2 regions of the Massilia haematophila genome follow, and region 1 is predicted to be linked to the other one. Evidence: predicted binding sites of a transcription regulator. Region 1 holds the regulator's gene; the other holds the start of a gene.
What was found. The regulator FNR, encoded in region 1, switches genes on or off when oxygen is low (the NO sensors DNR and NnrR bind a similar motif). The targets are predictions, from matches to a motif close to TTGATNNNNATCAA.
Positions count from the first base shown of each region.

Region 1 (3,410 bases):
CAGCGCGCACAGCGAAGGCTGGGCGCTGTACACCGAGCGCCTGGCGGTGGAGCAGGGCTGGTACGAAGGCGACGTCCCGGGCCTCTTGGGGGCGCTCGGCTCCGAGCTGTTCCGCGCGCGCCGCCTGGTGGTCGACACCGGCCTGCACACCAAAGGCTGGACGCGCCAGCAGGCGGTCGACTACGGCATCAACGTCCAGGAAGTCGACCGCTACGTCGCCTGGCCGGGCCAGGCCACCGCCTACATGATCGGCATGCTGCGCATCGTCGAACTGCGCGAGAAGGCCAAGGCCGAGCTGGGCGAGAAGTTCTCGCTGCCGGGCTTCCACGACATGGTGTTGAGTAGCGGCTCGGTGCCGCTGGACGTGCTGGGCCAGCTGGTCGACCAGTGGATTGCGAAGGAAAAGGCGAAGGCGTAAGCGCTGACGCGATCGTTGGTTGGGCACGCCGTGCCCACGCGAACCGTCGGCCGATCGACTGCTTCCGTCCGGATGACGATGCCGGCAAGGGCGTAGGGTGGACACCTGTGTCCACGCGGTAGGGCGGCTGATCAGCCGCCTCGACAACAAGAACCGCGCGTGGCCGCGTGCGATGACACGGCGTGGACACAGGTGTCCACCCTACGTTAATCTGGACACTTCCGTCGACCACTCAACAAGGAGCGCAGCATGGAAACCCAGGAATTGCACCGCGGACGCCTGATCGACCACCTCCAGCTCGTCGTGCGCGACCTGGCCGCAGCCCGCAGGTTCTACGACGCGGTCTTCGAGGTACTGGGCGTGCCGCTGGGCGGCGAGGGCGAGGATTATTTCTGGGCCGACGAGCTCTTCGTCTCGACGCCCGGCAGCGAGGCGGCGCAGGGCGTGCTGACCGGCCGCCACCACCTGGCCTTCCAGGCCGCCGACCGCGCCATGGTCGACGCCTTCTACGAAGCGGCATTGCGGGCCGGCGGCAAGGACAATGGTGCACCCGGCGAGCGCAACTACCATCCGGGCTACTACGGCGCCTTCGTGATCGATCCCGACGGCAACAACATCGAAGCCGTGTACCACGGCCCGGCCACGCGCAGCGCGCAATCGGTCAAGGTGACTTTCTAGACTCGGTCACGCCATCGGGCTGCACTGCTCGGTGCCGGCGGCGATCGCGCGCAGGTGGGCCGGTTCGAGCAGCGTGACCTCGCGCTTGTCGACCGCGATCCAGCCCTGTTTCTTGAAGCGCGACAGCAGGCGGCTGACGCTTTCGATCGTCAGGCCCAGGTAATTGCCGATGTCCTCGCGCGACATGCGCAGGGCGAAACTGGTCGAGGAATAGCCGCGCGCGGCGTAACGTGCCGACAGGTTCACCAGGAACACCGCGAAGCGCTGCTCGGCGCGCATGTTGCCCAGCAGGAGCATGACGTTCTGTTCGCGCGTGATCTCCTGGCTCATCATGCGGTGGAAGTGGCGCAGCAGGGCCGGCACTTCGCCGAACAGTTCCTCCAGCCGCGAGAACGGGATCTCGCACACCTCGCTGCTTTCCAGCGCAACCGCGTCGCAGTGGTGGCGGTCGCCGCTGATCGCATCCATGCCCAGCAGTTCGCCGGCCATCTGGAAACCGGTGATCTGCTGCTCGCCCGCCGCGTTGACCTGGTAGGTCTTGAAGTGGCCGAAGCGCACCGCGTACAGGCTGCGGAAGGGTTCGCCCATGGCATACAGGCGCTCGTCGCGCTCCAGGCGCCGGCGCCGGCCGATGATCTTGTCGAGCCGCTCGATGTCCGCGTTTTCCAGGCCCATCGGCAGGCAGAGCTGGTGCATGCTGCAGGCGCTGCAGCTGGCCTTCAGCGCCTGGATGCTGATCGGGGAGGAAGCGGGGGGAGGGGTGACTTGGGTCATCGGTCTACGAATAGTCGCGGTCAATACGGGAATTATAGTCCGGTCCGGCGCCGTGGCCAGTCTTTTGCCGCAAGCTGTCCAGTTGGAAAAGCCTGATAAACAGGCGCAATGGACGCGGGGCTGTGCGTGCACATGCGGGTCAAGGTCAGGGAAAGATGCCAATTGTGCGCTTGCCAAGCCGTGCTAGATTCTGGACACCGCAGATCACGAGGAGGGTTCATGTTCGGCCTATCGGCGTTGGATCTGGCACGCATCCAGTTCGCTTTCACGATGTCGTTCCACATCCTGTTCCCCGCAGTGACCATCGGCCTGGCGAGCTACCTGGCCGTGCTCGAGATGTCCTGGCTGCGCACCAGGCGCCAGGTCTACGTCGACCTCTATCACTTCTGGCTGAAGATCTTCGCCGTCATGTTCGGCATGGGCGTGGTCTCGGGCATCGTGATGGCCTACCAGATCGGCACCAACTGGAGCTATATGTCCGAGTTTGCCGGCAGTATCATGGGGCCGGTGCTGGCCTACGAGGTGCTGACCGCCTTCTTCCTCGAGGCCGGCTTCCTGGGCGTGATGCTGTTCGGCTGGAACCGCGTCGGCCCCCAGCTGCACTTCGTCGCCACCTGCATGGTCGCGATCGGCACCCTGATCTCGGCCACCTGGATCCTGGCCGCCAACAGCTGGATGCAGACACCCCAGGGTTATGCCATCGAGGGCGGGCGCATGGTGCCGGCCGACTGGCTGGCGATCGTCTTCAACCCCTCGTTCCCGTTCCGCCTGATGCACATGGTGGTCGCCGCCTACCTCACCACGGCGCTGATCGTGGGGGCGGTCGGCGCCTGGCAGCTGTTGCGCCGGCGCGACAATCCGGCGGTGCGCAAGATGCTCTCCATGGCGATGTGGATGCTCCTCATCGTCGCGCCGATCCAGGCCGTCATCGGCGACTTCCACGGCCTGAACACCGCCGAGCACCAGCCGGCCAAGCTGGCGGCGATGGAAGGGCACTGGCAGAACGAGCCGGGCGAAGCCATCCCGCTGTTGTTGTTCGGCATACCCGACATGGAGGCCGAACGAACCCGCTACGCCGTCGGCATCCCGCGCCTGGGCAGCATCATCCTCACCCACAGCTGGGACGGCCAGTTCCCCGGCCTGAAGGACTTCCCGAAGGACGAGCGGCCGAATTCCCTGATCGTGTTCTGGAGCTTCCGCCTGATGGTCGGGCTGGGCCTGCTGATGATCGCGCTCGGGCTGTGGAGCCTGCTGCTGCGGCGCGGCGGGCAGCTCTTCACCAAACGCCTGTTCCTGCGCGCGGCCCTGTGGATGGGGCCGGCCGGGCTGGTCGCCATCCTGGCCGGCTGGGTGACCACCGAGGTCGGGCGCCAGCCCTGGGTGGTGTACGGCGTCCTGCGCACGGCCGACGCGGTGTCGCCGCACGGCGCCCCGGCCCTGGCCCTGACGCTGGCGATCTTCGTGGTCGCCTATTTCTTCGTGTTCGGCGCCGGCACCGCCTACGTGCTGCGCCTGATGCGCAAAGGGCCGCAGCATTTCG
Region 1 is NZ_JBHRVV010000001.1:2,173,403-2,176,812, reverse strand. It holds gene ACFOPH_RS09650 (DUF885 domain-containing protein) at 1-418, shown strand, start outside; gene ACFOPH_RS09645 (VOC family protein) at 668-1,096, shown strand; gene fnr (fumarate/nitrate reduction transcriptional regulator Fnr) at 1,103-1,870, opposite strand; gene ACFOPH_RS09635 (cytochrome ubiquinol oxidase subunit I) at 2,090-3,410, shown strand, end outside.

Region 2 (3,410 bases), 1.4 Mb from region 1:
CGAGGCCATCGAGGGCGCGGCCGCCTTTATCGCCAGCCTGCCGCCCGCATGCTGGGGCATCGTGACCTCGGCGCCGCGCGCGCTGGCCATGGCGCGCCTGAACGCGGCCGGCCTGCCGTCGCACCGGCTGCTGGTGGCGGCCGAGGATGTCGAGCACGGCAAGCCGGCGCCCGATCCCTTCTTGCTGGGCGCACGCAAGCTCGGCGCGGCGCCGGCCGATTGCCTGGTGTTCGAAGACACGCTGACCGGCCTGAAGTCGGCCGCCAGCGCCGGCATGGACAGCATCGTCGTCACCGTCACCCACACGCATCCGCTGGAGATCACCGTGCCCGCCGTGCTCGACTACGCCGACCTGCGCGCCGAGGCCGGCCCGGACGGCCTGCGCGTGCTGCGCAAGCGCGGCTGAACAAGGCGATGCGCATTTCCGCCACAAACTGTCCCCTGGTCCTGCTGCCGGGCTACATGCTGGACGCGTCCCTCTGGGATGAGGTCGTGCCGCTGTTGCAGTGGACTGCGCCCGTGCATCGCCTGCCCTTGAGTCCGGGGGCGACGACGGAAGAGATCGCACGCAGCGTGGCGCAGGCTGCGCCGGAACGCTTCGTGCTGGTCGGTTTTTCCCTGGGCGGGTATATCGCCCGCAAGGTGGCCGAGTTGTATCCGGAGCGGGTGGCGGCGCTGGTGCTGGTGGCCAGTTCGCTCGAGGTCGACAGCGCGGAGCGAACCAAGGCCAAGCAGGATGCGATCAGGGCGCTCGATCCTTCGACTTTCCGCGGCCTGAGCATGGGCGCGATTGCGCAGTCGCTGCATCCAGACCGGCGCGGCGACAGGGAGCTGGTGACGCGGATCAGGGAGATGGGGCGGCGGCTCGGTTACGAGGCGCTGGTGCTGCAGTCGGGGCTGCAGCGGGATGGGATTGCTGCGGCATCGTTGACCTGTCCGACGCTGGTGATCGGGGCGGCGCAGGATCCGCTGCGCAGTGCACGGGAAACCCGCGAGCTGGCCGAAGCCATTCCCGGCGCACGTCTCGACGTCATCGAACAGTCCGGCCACATGCTGCCGCTGGAGCAGCCGGAAGCGCTGGTCAGGGCGATCGCAGCGTTTCTCCACGGGCAGAAGAACGCGCTGTGATTTCCCGTCGTGGCGTCAAGCATTCTTAAGAACGCCTGTCATTTTTCACACGGCCAAACTCCGTTTCACATCGTGGAGTTTGCTGCGAATCAACCCTGCCATAAAATTTCGTTTTACAAGATAACGTTGCGCATCATGAAACAGAATATTCAGGCCATTGAATTTTAAGGGAAAAATAACTCACCAACTCTTATATAAGATATAAGATAGGCCGCCGAATTGGGGCTATGATGAACTCATCCGATCACGATTCGCTGCGCACCACCGCTGGCGGCGAACGCAGGAGATTTCGATTCTTTCTTATGGAGTTCATCATGTCCCAGTACCAGAACGATATCCAGGCCATCACCAGTCTCAAGCAACAGCAGGGCAATGGCTGGCATGCGATCAACCCCGAGTCCGCAGCCCGCATGCGTGCGCAGAACCGTTTCCAGACCGGCCTCGACATCGCCCGCTACACCGCCGGGATCATGCGCCGCGACATGGCGAACTACGACGCCGACCCGTCCCAATACACCCAGTCGCTGGGATGCTGGCATGGCTTCATCGGCCAGCAGAAGATGATCTCCATTAAAAAGCACTTCAACAATACCGAGCGCCGTTACCTCTACCTGTCGGGCTGGATGATTGCCGCGCTGCGCTCGGAATTCGGCCCACTCCCCGACCAGTCGATGCATGAAAAGACCGCGGTGCCCGCTTTGATCCGCGAGCTGTACACCTTCCTGCGCCAGGCCGATGCGCGCGAACTCGGCGGCCTGTTCCGCCAGCTCGACGCCGCGGAAGGCGCAGCGCGCGCCGCGATCCAGGACAAGATCGACAATTTCGTCACCCACGTCGTGCCGATCATCGCCGACATCGATGCCGGTTTCGGCAATGCCGAGGCCACCTATCTGCTGGCCAAGCAGATGATCGAAGCGGGCGCCTGCTGCATCCAGATCGAAAACCAGGTGTCGGACGAGAAGCAATGCGGGCACCAGGACGGCAAGGTCACCGTGCCGCACGAAGACTTCCTGGCCAAGATCCGTGCCGTGCGCTACGCCTTCCTCGAACTGGGCGTGGACGATGGCCTCATCGTGGCGCGTACCGATTCGCTAGGCGCGGGCCTGACCAAGCAGATCGCCTACACCCGCGAGCCGGGCGACCTGGGCGACCAGTACAACAGCTTCCTGGACGTGGAAGATGTTTCGCTCGATGCGATGACGAATGGCGACGTGCTCATCAAGCGCGACGGCAAGCTGCTGCGTCCGAAGCGCCTGCCCAGCAACCTGTTCCAGTTCCGCGAAGGCACCGGCGAGGCGCGCTGCGTACTCGACTGCATCACTTCGCTCCAGAACGGCGCCGACCTGCTGTGGATCGAAACGGAAAAACCGCACATCGCCCAGATCGGCGGCATGGTAAAGGAAATCCGCAAGGTGATTCCGAATGCGAAGCTGGTCTACAACAACAGCCCGTCGTTCAACTGGACCCTGAACTTCCGCCAGCAGGTCTTCGACAGCATGAAGGCCGAGGGTGCCGATGTGTCGCGCTACGAGCGCTCGCAGCTGATGAGCGCCGAATACGACGACTCGGAACTGGCGCGCGAAGCCGACGAACGCATCCGCACCTTCCAGGCCGACGCGGCGCGCGAAGCCGGTATCTTCCATCACCTGATCACGCTGCCCACCTACCACACCGCCGCGCTGTCGACGGATAACCTGGCCAAGGAATACTTCGGCGAGCAGGGCATGCTGGGTTATGTGGCCGGCGTGCAGCGCAAGGAGATCCGCCAGGGCATCGCCTGCGTCAAGCACCAGAATATGTCGGGTTCCGACCTGGGCGACGATCACAAGGAATACTTCAGCGGCGAAGCAGCGCTGAAGGCTTCCGGCAAACTCAACACCATGAACCAGTTCTGAGGAAATTCGCACGCGCAGGCTCGCCACGGCGAGCCTGCGCCGCGTGATCGGCTCGGTTGCACATCGGGCATCGCATTATCCCTGTCGAGGAAGCCACATGAATAGTATGCAAAACGAGGCCCGCGGCACGCTTGCGCTTGCCGGCGCTCGAACGGTCGGACGGGTTGGCATCATCGGCGCCAACGCCATGGGCCTGGACATCGCTGTGAGCCTGCTGGACGCCGACGTCCCGGTGACGCTCTTCGAACCCGAGCGCGCGTCGCTCGACAAGCTGATCGAGAGTGCCCGGTCGGCTTACCGGACTGCGGTCGCGCAAGGCGAGCTTGGGCCGGACGAGCACGACAGACGCATGGCGCTGCTGGCAGGCACGGTCAATTTTCATCACTT
Region 2 is NZ_JBHRVV010000001.1:3,543,619-3,547,028, forward strand. It holds gene ACFOPH_RS15660 (HAD-IA family hydrolase) at 1-406, shown strand, start outside; gene ACFOPH_RS15665 (alpha/beta fold hydrolase) at 415-1,128, shown strand; gene ACFOPH_RS15670 (isocitrate lyase) at 1,443-3,023, shown strand; gene ACFOPH_RS15675 (3-hydroxyacyl-CoA dehydrogenase NAD-binding domain-containing protein) at 3,121-3,410, shown strand, end outside.
Region 2: ACFOPH_RS15670 (isocitrate lyase) is a predicted target of FNR. The motif match lies at 1,208-1,221, and genes of this name have one in related genera.